One region of the Pseudoalteromonas nanhaiensis genome, then DNA from elsewhere that is predicted to be linked to it. Evidence: predicted binding sites of a transcription regulator. Region 1 holds the regulator's gene; the other holds the start of a gene.
What was found. The regulator sigma-54, encoded in region 1, starts transcription at its own class of promoters, with help from an activator protein. The targets are predictions, from matches to a motif close to GTTGGCACGNNNNTNGNNT.

Region 1 (7,893 bases):
CCGCTATACCACGAATAACCAGTGTTAATGTTTGGCTACCTGCAACACCACCCATTGAAGGTACGATACCATTTAGTACCGCCAAAATAGGCAAGATTGCTAAGGTGTTTTCAAAAAAGCTTGCCACAATTGCTGCTAGCAATGCGGTTAATAAGTTAACTCCCAGCCAAATAGAGCGACGCTGCGAACTTTTGAGTACTGGCGCAAAGGTATCTTCTTCGTCGTCAAGACCAGCAAGGCTTAACATGCTGTGTTCAGCATCTTCACGGATGACGTCAACGATATCATCGATGGTAATACGACCAAGCAAGTGAGCGTTATCATCAACAACAGGGGCTGAAATCCAGTTATGACGCTCGAACAATTGCGCTACATCACTTTCATCCATTGAGATCAGGATTGACTCACACTCTTCATCCATTAAATCACGAACAATTTTATCCGATGAGTTGGTCAGTAATGTGGTTAACGAAAGCGCGCCTAAAAAGCAGTTATGTTTATCAACAACGTATAAGTCATCTGTACCCTCTGGTAGTTCACCACGCAAGCGTAAATAGCGCAGGACTACATCTAAGGTAACATCTGGACGGATTGTTACCGTATCGCTGTTCATCAGGGCACCGGCTGAACGCTCTTGGTATGACAGTGCCTGAGTTGCCCTTTCTCTATCTTGCGAGTCCATTGCACTGACTACGTCTTGATAAACGGTGTCAGGAAGGCTACGAAGAACTTCACCTAAGTCATCGTCGTCCATGTCTTCGGTTGCAGCAGCAATGTGCTCAGGCTCCATCTGAGCAATAATACCTAAACGTACGTCTTCTGAGAGTTCTTCTAAAACATCACCACGCACATCTGGGTCTACCAACTGCCATAGCATGCGACGAATTTTATGGGGAGATGACTCTAATAATAAAGCGGTATCACACGGAGCTGTTTTAGCGAGCATGCCTCGCACCTGAACAAATTGTCCACTATTGAGTGACTTGGTCACTTGTTTAAGTTGTTGTAGTGGGTAGTCTTGTTCAAAGGCTTCTGGCATTGGCGTCCTTACAACTGAAAATAGATTAATACAGATTCTGCAAATACAGCATAGTTGCTAAGTGGTGTATTTGCAGGATATCTTCACACTGCGATAAAATTATTAAGTGCTTTGTATTTTTAAGGTGTGAACGATATAAAAGTAGGATATTTAAAGAGAATTATAAATACCTGAACTAAGTTTAACTTAAACGGTTAAGCCTTAGCAAACGCTATTCTTGTTCATGAAAGCGTTGTGCAATTAATTCTCCAATTGCGTTCAGTGCAGCCTCTGCATCTGGGCCTTCACATACCACACGCACTTCTTTACCTTGGCTACTTTCAAGTAGCATTAAGGCTAAAACACTATCACCTTCAGCTTCTTTATCGTCTTGATAAAGCATAATTTTAGCATCAAATTGCAAAGCAAGTTGTGCTAAAACAGTGGCTGCTCGTGCGTGCAAGCCAAGCTTATTTTGAATTAAAAACGTGTCTTCTGCGTGCATCTGGCATCCAATTAAATATCTTGCTCGCGATGGCGGATTTTTACGTTCGCATGCGTTTTTGAAAAGCTATCACCAATGGTCTGCGCTAAATATACCGAGCGATGTTGCCCGCCAGTACAGCCAATTGCGATGGTAAGATAGCTGCGATTGTTACGCTCAAGGTGAGGCAACCATGTTTGCACAAATGTTTGAATTTGCCATGTAAATTTTTGCACTATGCTATGACTTGCAAGGTAATCTTTTACTGGTTGATCTAAGCCTGTGAGTGGCTTTAGGTCTGGCTCCCAGTGTGGATTTGGTAAAAAACGTGCATCAAATACGTAATCGGCTTCTTTTGGAATACCATGTTTAAAGCCAAACGACATAAAGGTGATAATCAGCTTTTTATCTTTTTTACCTAAGATCTTTTCACGAATTGATTCAGCTAACTGATGAACACTCAGGTCGGTGGTATCAATCATAAAATCAGCGCGCGTGATCAGTACATCCAGTAATACTCTTTCTTGCTTAATTGCTAAATCGAGTGGCAGCGAGTCAATCGATAGAGGATGTAAGCGTCGCGTTTCAGAAAAGCGTTTGATCAGAGTTTGGTCATCACTGTCTAAATAGAACAGTGTTGGGTTTGCGAAACCTGGCAGGTATTCAAGAATATCATTAAACTCTTGCTGCTCTTTCGGTAAGTTACGCACATCTATGCTGACTGCTATTTTGTCATAGTTGTCAGAAACGCTACGAACAAGCGAAGGTAATAAGTTGACTGGGATATTATCAACACAGTAGTAACCCAAGTCTTCAAGTACACGTAAAGCGACCGATTTACCTGAGCCTGAGCGACCGCTGATGATAATTAATTCCATTTATGCCTCTGCTGATATGACCTGAAACAGTTCGTGGTCTGTTTTAGCGCTACGTAACTGTTTACAAAACTCTTTATCTTTTAGTCTATCAGCAATTGTCGATAAGGTCTTTAGGTGAAGTTGGCTGTCTCCATCTGGTACGATGAGTGCAACGAAAATATCCACAGGTCGGTTATCAATTGCGTCAAAATTGATTGGGGATTCACTCACTATGACAAATGCCTGTGGTTGCTCTGCACCACTCATGCGGCCATGTGGAATAGCAATGCCACGACCAATACCTGTACTGCCTAATTTTTCTCTATTGAGTAAGGCATCAAGGACGTCTTGTTGAGATAAATGAGGAAGCTGCTGGTGAGCCAGCTCGCTGATATATTCAAGGATTCTTTTTTTGCTATTAAAAAGGACCGCAGCTTTGCTGCAGTCCTGGTTAGTAAGTGAACTAAGTTTCATAATTTAGTGTCGAGCTAATTTCTCTTTGTGTTTAATGACTTGACGATCTAGTTTGTCGATTAGCGAGTCAATGGCTGCATACATATCTTGGTGTGCAGTTGAGGCAAAGAGCTCGCCTCCATTTACATGTAAAGTTGCTTCTGCTTTTTGGCTTAATTTTTCTACATCTAGAATGACATGTACATTATTAATGTGGTCAAAATGCCTTTCTAGTTTTGCAAACTTGCTGTTTACATAGTCTCTTAATGAATCAGTGATTTCTACATGACGACCAGTTAAATTTAGTTGCATAAGCATTTTCCTTCTATGTAAAACGTCTAAATCAAACTCTTACGCTGATTAGACGGAGGTATCGCTAGAGACTCTCGATATTTTGCAATTGTGCGTCTAGCTACTTTAATTCCTTGCTCAGCCAATATATCTGCAATTTTACTATCACTCAATGGTTTAGCTGAGTTTTCTGCAGCGATAAGCTTTTTGATCAAAGCGCGAATTGCTGTTGATGAACACTCACCACCGTTTTCTGTGCTGACATGGCTTGAGAAGAAATATTTCAACTCAAAAATCCCGCGAGGGGTGTGCATGTATTTTTGTGTTGTAACACGTGAAATTGTCGATTCATGCATTTCGACCATTTCTGCGACATCGTTCAGCACCATTGGTTTCATGGCTTCTGGGCCATGTTCAAAAAATGCTTGTTGTTGCTGTACGATACAATTGGTCACTTTTAAAAGTGTATCGTTACGGCTCTCTAAGCTTTTAATAAACCATTTAGCTTCTTGTAAATGAGAGCGAATAAACTGGCTATCGCTGCTCGATTTTACTGAGCGTGACATAGCTGCATATTGGCTATTCACTCTAATTTTTGGCATACAATCTGGGTTTAGTTCAACGACCCAACGACCTTTAACTTTTTTAACCGATACATCGGGTATAACGTACTCAGACTCTTCGCGAACTATGCTGTCTGCTGGCTTAGGGTTTAAGCTGTGGATCAGCGTCATTACTTCTTTTAGTTCGCTTTCTTTAAGCTTAGTCTTTTTCATCAAAGTGCGATAGTCGCGACTTGCTAATAATTCAATGTGCTCAGATAAAACCATTTTAGTTTCAGCTAAATACGGCGTACTCGCATCGAATTGGCGAAGCTGGATACATAAGCACTCTTGTAAGCTACGGGCACCAATCCCTACTGGATCAAACAACTGTATTCTCTTTAAGACCGCTTCGACTTCATCTAGTTCGATTTCTTCTTCATCATTATTTTGATTAAAACTTTCGACTATGTCTTCGCAGCTAACAGTTAAAATACCTGAGTCATCAATTGCCTCTACGATGGCGACAGCGATCGCTTCGTCAGTTGGGCTAAATGGTGTGAGTTGTAATTGCCACATAAGGTATTCATGGAGGGTTTCAGTCGATGCACCTTGATAAATTGACTCATCTTCTGGCATTGGACCTGATGATGTTGATGGGGCAGCACTCATGTACTCATCCCATGTCACATCCATGGCTAAATCGTCACTTACGGTGTCTTTGTTAAGGGCATCGCTGCTTTCTTGTTCGTACTCACTCGGCGCTTCTTCGGCCGATGCACTTAGCTGAGTATCATCAGATTCAGCTTTTTGCTCGTTCTTACCAATGTTTTCATCGTTGTAATCTGCTTCTTCCACTTCAAGCAGAGGGTTACTATCAAGTGCTTCTTGAATTTCTTGCTGGAGATCCAATGTACTAAGCTGCAGCAAGCGAATTGCTTGTTGCAGTTGTGGAGTCATTGTAAGTTGCTGGCCCATGCGCAGCTGTAATGATTGCCTCATGTATCCCTAACAATCCTTTTATGTGTTATCGACACCTGTGCAGTCACAGGTAAATTTATATCGATTTATTGTCATTGTTATTTAGTTTAGCAGATGCGCTAGATGGTGGCTTATTGGTTATAGCCTGAATTGCTCACCTAGATACACATCGCGTACGGTTTGGTCAGCTAAAACATGCTCAGGTGTTCCTGATGCAATTAGCTCCCCATGAGAAACAATGTAGGCTTTTTCACAAACATCAAGGGTTTCTCTAACATTATGGTCAGTGATTAATACACCAATACCACGATTTTTTAAGTGTTCAATAATTTTCTTTATATCTAACACTGAAATAGGATCAACACCAGCAAAAGGCTCATCTAACAAGATAAATTTAGGGTTTGCTGCTAATGCCCGAGCAATTTCTACGCGACGACGCTCGCCCCCAGATAAGGCCATGCCTTGACTATCACGAATATGCTGAATACTAAATTCATCAAGTAAGTTGTTGAGTGTTTCTTCTCGGCCTTGTTTATTTAAATCTTTACGCGTTTCTAAAATAGCCATTAGGTTTTGATAAACCGTTAACTTTCTAAAAATAGATGACTCTTGTGGTAGGTAACCAATCCCTAAACGTGCTCGGCTATGCATTGGCAAAAGTGTAATATCGTTATCATCAATGCTGATCTTGCCTTTATCGCTAGGTACTAAGCCAACAATCATATAGAAAGTGGTGGTTTTGCCTGCGCCATTTGGGCCAAGCAAACCAACGATACTGCCCGCTTCAACTTCAAGACCCACATTTTTGACAACTTGGCGGCCTTTATAGCTTTTTGCTAAAAGCTCTGCTTTTAATGTGCTCATGGTTGGCCTTTATCGTCTTGTTTGTTGTCTACAGGCACTAAGATTGTGTGTACACGGTCTGTTGAGTTTTCATCTTTTTCTGCGCTAATTAGTTGTTGTGCCATATCATAGGTAATGCTTTTCGCTGTTACTTTTTGGCCTGCTTGAGTCACTTCGGCTTCGCCATTTAAAGTTAAGAAGCGCTTGGCTACGTCGTAGCGAACTTCTTCTGCACTGGCGCTCATTACCGTGCCATCTGCTTGCTTTTCTTCAAAATAAGCAGGCTTACCTGTGGCGATAATTAACTCAACAGTACCTTCTGTATCACCACCATGGGCTTCAAGGCGTTCGGCTGTGATCCGGCGGTTACCATGTATAATTTCGACATTGCCTTCAAATATACCAACGCCATCTTTTAGCTTACCAGTTTGGCGATCTGAGCTTATGCTAATTTGTGCGCCTGTCTGCTCGGCAGCTACGCCTGAAAAGGCAATCAATAAGCTTGGGATCAGGAGTAATTTCTTCAGTTTATTGGTCATAGTATATGGTTCGTGTATGGTTAGTTAACTCTACAATCTCGGTTTTTAAATTAGCTTTCAGGCCTTTACCGGTAATTTTTAAATTTGGTCCTGTTAGCGTCACAGGTTGCTTCGAAAACATGGTCATTTGTTCTATATCAACGTTAATGTTTTCAGCTTTAATATCTTCGATCATGCCATTATGGGTTAAGTTTTTAGCAACAACATCTCCTTCAAAAATAAGCTGATCGTTTTCATATAATGTGGCTTCTTTAGCTTTTACTTGCCAAATTTGCTGGTCGCCATAAAGTGTAAAAATAGGTTGCTCAAAAAAGGTAAACCCAAGTTGCTGATACAGCTCCATTTTTGCAGCAGCCACTTTATGGCTAATCTTGCCTTGCTCATCATAAGCGGTTTGCTTTAGTGCAACGGCCGTATAATCGGGAGTTGCAATAATCTCGTCTTCACTATTTATTGTGTTTGTTGTTTGGTTAAAGTACGGATACCACAACCACACCATGCAACAAACAAAAACAATACTCAGTAAAATACGGGCTATATTCATGCGCTGGTTCCATCGCTAGTTAACGGCTTACCGTTTTCTAACATCAGTAAATCTGTTAATTCACGTACAGCGCCAAAGCCACCCGGTAGCATGGTCGTATAGTGAGCCAGTTTTTTTATCAATGGGTGCGCATCATTGACTGCTACCGCAAAGCCTACTTTTTCCATTACAGGCAAATCAGGGCCATCGTCACCAATGTACGCTATTTGCTCATCTTCTAGGCCAAGTTTATCTTTTAACTCTTGGTATGCAATCAGCTTTGTTTCTTGGCCTTGATAAATATGCTGTACGGTTAGGCTAGTCATTCGCTGCTGAACTATTTGTGAATGGCGCCCGGTAATAACGGCAACTTCAAAGCCACTATTAATGAGTGCTTTTATGCCAAAGCCATCTTTGGTATTAAATGCTTTAAGCTCTTCGCCCTGATTTCCAAGATAAATTCGGCCATCAGAAAAAACGCCATCAATATCACATATTAGTAACTTAACTTTTTGAGCACGCTGACTTACATCAGGACTAATGGGCTGGTATAGCTCGGCGAATGTCATTACTTACAGAACTCCTGCTTTTAATAGGTCTTGCATATTAAGCGCGCCAATCGGTGTATTATTTTTATCGATTACAATCAAGCCGTTGATACGTTTGCGTTCCATAATATTTAACGCCTCAGCAGCCAGCATCTCTGCACTCGCTGTAGTACATGAGCGCGTCATGACCTGGCTAATGGCGGTACTATGAATATCAATACGTTGCTCTAAAATACGACGTAAATCACCATCCGTAAATAAGCCGCAGAGTTTTTGGTCTTCCGCGACCACGGCTGTCATACCTAACCCCTTCGCAGACATTTCAATAAGCGCATCTTTAATGCTTTGCGACTCGTGCACTATTGGTGTTGCATCACCACTGTGCATTACATCGTTTAATGTAAGCAACAAGCGCTTACCCAGGCTGCCTCCGGGATGAGATAATGCAAAGTCATCGGCTGTAAAGCCACGTGTTTCGAGTAAAGCAACAGCCATTGCATCACCCATAACCAAGGTTGCTGTAGTGCTTGCCGTTGGCGCAAGACCCAGTGGACATGCTTCTTGGCTAACTTTAATGCAAACATGCACATTAGAGAGCTTTGCCATTGTTGAGTCAGGGTTACCTGTTAGCGAAATCATTTTTGCGCCAATTCGTTTAATAACAGGAATAATGCTTAACACTTCACTGGTTTCACCCGAATTCGAAATGCACATTACTACATCATCTCGAGTGATCATCCCTAGGTCGCCATGGCTTGCTTCGCCAGGATGAACGAAAAATGCCGGTGTACCAGTGCTTGCTAATGTGGCAGCT
Region 2 (7,893 bases), on a different contig from region 1:
CGACCAGCTTTAAGCATGGCTTCTAGCTTAGGATCGGCGGCACTAAGCATGGCGACGATTCTAACTGGCAGGGTATTTTGCTCAGAACGCTGCTTATATACTTGCCATGTATCATAATCGATACCAGCATCATGGGTTGAGGTGATCCCCAAACTTAGTAAATGCTCACCAGCATTGTCTAATGCTGTATTAATGCTGGCATGGCTTACTTTTGGTACATGCTTTGTAATAAGCGTTTCGGCTTTATCAATAAATACGCCTGATGGCTCACCTGAAGTCAGTTTGATGATTTCTCCCCCAGCAGGTGAATCGGTGGCTGCAGATATCCCAGCTAATTCTATTGCTTTTGAGTTAACCCAGACCGCATGGCCGTCAACCCGAGAAAGTACCACGGGTTTATCTTTTACATATTTGTCTAAATCAGCAGCGGTTGGAAACTGTCCGCCGGGCCATTGTTCTTGGTTCCAGCCGCGGCCAATGATCCAGCCTTGTTTATCTTTAGCAAATTCAGCCAGCATTTTGCCAACCTCATCTGCTGAACGGGTATTTCTGACATCAAGTTGAGACAGATTATTACCTAAACCAATCACATGACCATGAGCATCGACTAAACCAGGTAAAAGAGTGGCTTGTTTGCCATCAATAGTGGTAGCGTCAGGGAAGCTTTTTTTAATTGAGTCATCGCCAGTTTTTACGACTTTACCGTCTTTAAAAACCAGTGCTGAAAAGTGTTGGGTTTCACCTTGGTAGGTTGGTGTATAACCATTTACATTGTAGATAACTGTGGTGTTGGCAAAACAACTCAGTGAAGCTGTTGCCAGTAGGCTGATGATAAGTTTCATAATCTTTTAATTATTTTTTTAATGTATGAAAACAGTATCAGAGTTGCAGTAAACTGCAACTCACAGAAGAAAATTTCGACTAAAAATAACGGCTATTTACTGGCATAAGCCTTGTATTCTGAGAGAGATAGCTTGTTATCTTTATTATTATCGTAATTACTAAACCGAGACCATAAAGCTGGATCTCGAGCAGATTCTGAGCGGCTCAAGAAGCCATCTTCATTACGGTCTAGTTGTTTAAATTTTTCACCAATACTATCTGCAGCGACACTGATTGTACTAAATACGCAACACATTGCGAGGCTGGCAAAGGTTAATTTTGACATTGCTTTAACTCTTATTTGTTAAGTAGTGTTTAAATTCAAGAAGCGATATTTGTTGATCTTTATTTTCATCCCACTGCGCCATATGCTTTTTTAAATGCGGTTGAGATGAAAGTTCTTCCAAAGATAAAAAGCCGTTTTTATCTTTATCTAGGTGATCAAAGCGCTGTTTTACATCCAATGCTAAGCTGTTGAAGCTTATAGTAATTAAGGTACATGAAGCAAGCCAGAAAATTCTCATAATTACTCTCCTTTATTAGGGCGCGCTGCCCTTCGGGTTCTTCCTAGGGGCGATTAACTCTTTGTTGCTCGATTTTTACTTAGCCCACTAGGTTACAAATCTCGCGCCACGATTGAATCGTCCCCAGAGTGAACAAATTTTAATCCACAAAGGTCAACACGCTTTGGTAAAAGTGCTTGCCATAATTTAAGTCCCAAAATTTAAATCCGTTTACACATTCCCTCTGGGATTATGGCAAGCACTTTAAGCCGTTAAGGTTTGAATTTCTCAAACTCTTGTTCAGACAGAACTTGATCGCCGTTTTCATCCAGATCGGCAAATTGCTTAAGTAAGTTATCGTGTTTGGTTGCTTCTGTTAATGAAATTTCGCCATCGGCATTGGTATCAAATTTCGCAAAACGCACATCCATTTGCGATGCTAAAACGGTGGCACTGATAACTAAAAACATCAACGAGAATGCTGCAAAAAGTTGTTTCATCACACACTCCTAATTAATAAATGATTTAAACTCTGCAAATGAAATTTGACCATCTTGATTGCTATCAATTTGAGTGAAGTTTCCATGTAATAAAGCGTCTTCAGATGCTTCAGCATCACTCAAAAAACCATTGCTATCTTTATCTAATTCATTGAATGTATCTTTTAAATCAAATGCATTACTGCTCATTGAAATTACACTCAACAGCACGGCTAGTGTGTAGGTCCTCGTTTTCATTTGCTGTCCTAATAAACTTATTTGTAAGTGCTAATACAATAACAGTGCCAACTTTTATTCTTCTTTTTTATCAATGATTTATGTTATTTTGCTGTTATTGGGTACGAAATAGTTACAGAGTAATGTGTCTTTTTTGCAACGTAATTATTGGTTTTTATTTTTTTATCTTAATTTTCAATTGGTTGTGTTGTTGCAAAATAGCAACGTTGCGCCTGATTTAGGCAGTAAGTTGTCTTTTTTCAGTTCGGATTCAGCGAGTGTCTAAGTTCATTCACGAATAATGAATGCCAGCGTTTCTTATGAGGGTAAGTATGCAAAGTAGCATAGTAATTAAGTGCAAACAGTGTTTAAGCTGGCGACCAAGCCTAATTGGTCAGTTTGTATGTAGTATTTTACTTTCCTTATTACCATTGTGTTTAGTGGTGATTTTGTTTTTAAACGCACTGAATAAACAGCTGGCTGTTACGCAAGAAATTGTGGGTGATAATGATGAAATCACTAAGGTATTTAACAATTTAAAGCAAGACTTAAATAGCCTTGAAAGAGCAACGCGGCAAAATTGGGTACTCAAGAGTGAATCTTTAGATACATTAATTGAAAATAAGTGGAGTTCATCAATTCAGCGTATTGATGAACTGATCTTTTTAAGTCCTACGGCTGATTATATTTTGCAGTGGCGTCAATTAGCTGAGGTACTGCAATTTGCACAGCAGCATCTTTTATTTGAACAAAAGCAAGATGGTGAGTTATTTGCCCCCGCAAGTAAGTTAATTAGTGAGCAAACCAATTGGCTTAGAGAGCAAAACGAATTACGTATAACTAAAAACCAGCAGCAATTAAAAGCATTGCAAACATCTTTTATTAACTGGTTAGTAGCACTTATTCCTTTGACTCTACTCGTAGGCGGAGGGTTTTTATGGCGGATCAGTGGTCGTCTACGAGAGCTAACGAGCGTGATTGATAAGCTAGGTCAAGGCCATTGGCAGCAAAAAATAAATGTCCGAGGCTCGTCTGAGTTAGTTGAACTTGGCAACAAACTTGAATGGGTTCAAGCGCAGCTACATATGCTTGAGCAGCAAAAAGATACATTTTTACGTCATGTAACTCATGAGTTAAAGACCCCACTTGCTTCAATGGTTGAAGGAACTGATCTATTAACAGATGAAATTGTTGGCCCTATTAATGATGAACAAAAAGCAGTCCTTGAGCTAATCACCCAAAGCATGGTGCGACTTAGAGCAATGATAGAAAGTTTACTTAGTTATAATGCGATTCGTACTAGTAAAGAGACAGTGACTGAGCTTAGTTTTGCCGCCATAAAAGATAAGATTGAGCGTCACTTTGAACATCGTCTAGTTGCACGTGAACAATCACTGTTATGGGTTGATGAGCTGCCTAAAAAAGCACTTTATATTTCAATTGAGTTACTAGAAATGATCTTGATCCAACTCACTTCTAATGCAATCAAGTTTTCGCCTGAACAAGGCTGTGTCACGATTAAAGCGAATTTCAAACATGGCAAACTTATTATCAGTGTTATTGATCAAGGACATGGAATTGATGATTCCGAAAAGGCCGCGGTATTTGGTGCGTTTTATCAAGGCAAAAATGCAAAACAGCAGAGCGAGATGGGCAGTGGCTTAGGTCTCACAATTGTTAAAGAAACCGTAGAGCAATTAAATGGCAAACTCTCTATTACAGATAACGAACCTCAAGGGTGTGTTTTTACCGCCGAATTACCAATTCAATTAACCCAAGGAGTTAACTGACATGGGCTTAGCACATAAAGCCAGTTTTATCCTCATTGCATGCTCGATGCTTATCACGGGCTGTACATTAACGCAAAAGAAGCCCGTAGCAGAGGTGAAGACAGAAAATAATCAGGTCGCATCGCAAGGAAAACCTAATCCTAAACCGCGCCCGAAAAGCGAGCCAAACTACCCGCCAGCAAGTACTGTGATTGCTTGGCATGCAGCACAGTGTGGTGGTTATAAAGCTAGTACGTCAAAGCTAAATTTTGTCGGTGAGAATGAATTGAAAAGCCTTTTTAAATCAATGTGTTTGTTAAGTGCTACAGAACCTGAAAAAGCACTTGCTCAACTTGAAAAAAGCGATCACGCCTATTACTGGCCTGACGATATAAAGCAGTATCTTTGGTTGCAAAAGCAACATTTACAGCAAAGCTTAGCAGCAAAACAAGCAAAGCAAGCGCTAAGTGATGAAATGGAAAAAACCTTGTCGTCGCTTGCGACTATCGAACAACAACTTCTGCTACGTGAAGAAACCAAGGAGCAGTAATCATGAGTGAAGAAACAAAACCACGGGTTTTATTAGTTGATGATGATGCCAGCTTATTAAAATTACTGGCTATTCGGATTGAATCTAAAGGCTATCAGGTAAGCACAGTCGAAAGTGGTATTGAGGCGTTACAAGCGTTAAAAAATCAAACCTATGATGCGGTGATCACCGACTTAAGAATGGATGAAATGGACGGCATGGCTTTGCACCGTCAGCTACAAAGTCGTTATCCTTCAATGCCGGTGATTATGATGACAGCACATGGTTCGATACCTGATGCAGTTGAGGCAACTAAACAAGGTATATTTGCGTTTATTACCAAGCCTGTAGATAAAGATGAGCTGTTCGACAGCCTTGCTAAAGCTATCGAAATTCATGGTGTACACGGTGATGAAACACCGACACAAACTAATATTGTCACCCGTAGCGGGGCGATGTTGCATTTACTTGAACAAGTTAGATTGCTTGGTCCAACGCAAGTGAATGTGTTGATCTCTGGTGCCAGCGGCACAGGTAAAGAGTTGCTTGCACAAGCAATACATCAACACAGCCATGTTAGTGACGGGCCATTTGTGGCAATTAACTGCGGCGCTGTGCCGGGGGAGCTTTTAGAGTCGGAATTATTTGGGCATAAAAAAGGCGCGTTTACAGGTGCAGTAAAAGACCATCAAGGTTTGTTTCAACAAGCACAAGGTGGTACCCTTTTTCTAGACGAAATTGGTGATATGCCGCTAAATTTACAAGTAAAACTGCTGAGGGTTTTACAAGAGAAAACCATTCGTCCTGTGGGCTTTCAAGAAGAGATCCCAATTGATGTGCGAGTGGTGTCGGCGACCCATAAGAACCTCCCTGAGGCAATCAATAATCAGCAGTTCCGTGAAGATTTATATTACCGATTAAACGTGGTGAACTTAAAACTGCCTCCGCTTTGTGAACGCCGAGAAGATATTAGTTTGCTAGCACAGCATTTTGCAGGTCTTATTGCTAAACGTATGGGGCAAGAGCAAAAGCAGTTTGCCAACGATGCGATGCATGCACTGGTTCGCTATGACTGGCCGGGTAATATTCGTCAATTACAGAATGTGATTGAGCAGGTAGTAGCTCTTACACCGGGTAAAGTGATTGCAGCTCAGTTGGTAGAGAGTGCATTAAACAGTAATATTAGTATTGCTGAACCGCTTTCGTTAAATGATGCAAAAAAAGAATTTGAGCGAGATTATTTAATTAATACGCTAAAGATGTCAGCAGGTAATGTTGCCGAAGCCGCAAAACTTGCGAAACGTAATCGCTCAGATTTTTATAAATTAATTAAAAAGCACAACATTAATGTTGAAAGCTTAATATAAGGAAAAACATGGCGCTTTTTTTAGTCTATCTGGGCGGTCGTATTCAAGGTTGCCACATTGAAATGCACGACGTTCGATTTGTCGTAGGCGATAACATTGAACAAACCTATTCAAAACTTAAAGCACAATGGGTGGGTGATAAAAGCAATGTGCACATGGATAGCTATATGCAAATTCAGCATATTGATGGCTATCAGGTCGAAGTGGTTGATACCCAGCATCACCAAGCTGAAAAACTATACTTTGTAAATTTAGGTGCTTACCGAGCAGATAGCCTTGCTGAACAACATGATTTTGCATTGTACGTTGCGCGTAGCAGTGAAGAAGCAAAGCAACGCGCTAAAGAGTCTTTATTGGCTGGAATGACTCATCTTCATAAAGATGATTTACACGATGTAGACGATTGTTTTGCGATTGATTTGTTAGATAGCAACTTATCAATCAAATTAACGCCAAGCGGGCAAGCACAAGCAATGAAGCCCGATTGGTTTGGCTATCACGTGCTTTAAGCTATTCTTGGTTATCGTTTTTACTGGCAACTTTAAAGGCGATAATCACCAACCCAAATAAGGCAAATGGCAGTGCAGCGAGTAAATACTCAACGGTATGGCTGTCTTGGTAGTTAGGCTGGAGTAGGAAGTGACCTGCAACACAAAGTAAAATAGCCACGAACAAAACGGGCAGTAAAATCAGTTCTTTTTTAGGTGAGTGTTTTTTCATTACAAGGCGTTATATTCCAAAGGTGCGCCATTGTAATGAGCTACCCTTAGCTAGGTCAAATAAGTTGCTTTGTAGTTTGCTTTATATTGCGCTGTATCAACTTTTTTGGTGTCAGCTTTTACAGGCTGCTTTTTTGGAGCCGCTGGTTTATCGGTTGTTTCATTATAGCTAAATAGCCCCATAATGAACTCAATCTCTTCACGTTGTAATCCAGATCGCATGATGCCCTCCAAAAATAATTTGCCTTTTGTATTACAAATGTTACGTCCTGTAATCTGAATTATCGGTGAATATCGCGCCACTAAACTGTAATCATATGTAACGCAAATGTGCTTATTTAATAGGCAGTTCCACAGTAAACACAACACCTGTGCCATCATCTAAATTTTCTGCTAATACTTTACCGTGATGGTAATCGCAAATAAGCCTTACAATATAAAGACCTAAACCCAAGTGGGGCTGCTGCTGATGTTGCTGACTTCTCACTGAGACCATTGAGTCGAAAATATGTTCAACTAATCCATCAGGTAATAGAGGACCTTGGTTGCTAATTGTTAGTACTGCGTGTTGATCTTGCTTGGTTAAACTCACGGAAATTGTGCTTTGCGGGGTTTTAAACTCAAGTGCATTGTTGATGAGCTTATCGAGTAATTGCGCAATAAATTCTGGTGCGCCGCTGACATTTAACGGCTCTTTATCAAGCGACAAGGTAAATAGACTTTCACCATAGGTTATTTGATAGCCCTGCATGCAGCCGGTGATCACCTTGGTCAGGTCAAACTCTTCTGCCTCGGCATTTTGAATACTTTGTTCAAGGCGCGTTGCTTCACTCATGGTGGTAATAATTTTACCTAACCGCTCAACCCCTTCACTGGCACGGTCGAGGTATTTTTGACTCAGTTCAGATTGCGGCTGCATTTGTAGGTTTTCAAGCGATGACCGCACAACAGCAACTGGTGTACGAAGTTCATGGGAGAGTCGCGATGACATATTTTCTAAGTAATCAGTATAACCACTTAAGCGACTAACAATGTTAGCAAAACTGCGAGAAAGGTCGCCAATTTCGTCATTCGAATCGGCATAAGTAATTTTGCCGGTGATCCGCCCTTGAGCATCAATAGCTTGCTCGGCATTGTCACGTAAGCGGCGAATACGGCTAGAAATTCTAGAAGCAAAAAAGAACAGTGTCACAGTGCCAACAAGCATCACCGCTAAAATGACATTAAAGAGCTTCTCTAACGATTTATTACGTAGGGTGCGCACACCGTTGGTGGTTTCTTCTGCGATTACTGCACCAATGACTTTATCTTGGATCCAAATAGGGTAGGCCGCCGATAAAATAACGGCTTTGTTATCTGGAGTTAAGCGCCATGATGATGCAGGTTTCCCATTTAAAGCACTGGCTAT

Region 2: the regulator sigma-54 is predicted to act here: its motif matches at 2,156-2,174, upstream of ACSFVZ_RS02005 (EF-hand domain-containing protein).

What each region holds. Positions count from the first base shown of each region.
Region 1 covers NZ_JBPNYQ010000033.1:14,368-22,260, forward strand. The annotation lists gene mgtE (magnesium transporter) at 1-1,039, opposite strand, end outside; gene ACSFVZ_RS19110 (HPr family phosphocarrier protein) at 1,251-1,523, opposite strand; gene rapZ (RNase adapter RapZ) at 1,535-2,380, opposite strand; gene ptsN (PTS IIA-like nitrogen regulatory protein PtsN) at 2,381-2,833, opposite strand; gene hpf (ribosome hibernation promoting factor) at 2,837-3,124, opposite strand; gene ACSFVZ_RS19130 (RNA polymerase factor sigma-54) at 3,151-4,647, opposite strand; gene lptB (LPS export ABC transporter ATP-binding protein) at 4,765-5,490, opposite strand; gene lptA (lipopolysaccharide transport periplasmic protein LptA) at 5,487-6,008, opposite strand; gene lptC (LPS export ABC transporter periplasmic protein LptC) at 5,998-6,552, opposite strand; gene kdsC (3-deoxy-manno-octulosonate-8-phosphatase KdsC) at 6,549-7,100, opposite strand; gene ACSFVZ_RS19155 (KpsF/GutQ family sugar-phosphate isomerase) at 7,104-7,893, opposite strand, start outside.
Region 2 covers NZ_JBPNYQ010000001.1:445,302-453,194, forward strand. The annotation lists gene ACSFVZ_RS01985 (amidohydrolase) at 1-842, opposite strand, end outside; gene ACSFVZ_RS01990 (EF-hand domain-containing protein) at 935-1,168, opposite strand; gene ACSFVZ_RS01995 (EF-hand domain-containing protein) at 1,173-1,406, opposite strand; gene ACSFVZ_RS02000 (PLC family EF-hand domain-containing protein) at 1,658-1,885, opposite strand; gene ACSFVZ_RS02005 (EF-hand domain-containing protein) at 1,895-2,122, opposite strand; gene ACSFVZ_RS02010 (HAMP domain-containing sensor histidine kinase) at 2,434-3,891, shown strand; gene ACSFVZ_RS02015 (hypothetical protein) at 3,893-4,420, shown strand; gene ACSFVZ_RS02020 (sigma 54-interacting transcriptional regulator) at 4,423-5,766, shown strand; gene ACSFVZ_RS02025 (DUF1543 domain-containing protein) at 5,775-6,275, shown strand; gene ACSFVZ_RS02030 (hypothetical protein) at 6,277-6,486, opposite strand; gene ACSFVZ_RS02035 (hypothetical protein) at 6,537-6,707, opposite strand; gene pdsS (proteobacterial dedicated sortase system histidine kinase) at 6,820-7,893, opposite strand, start outside.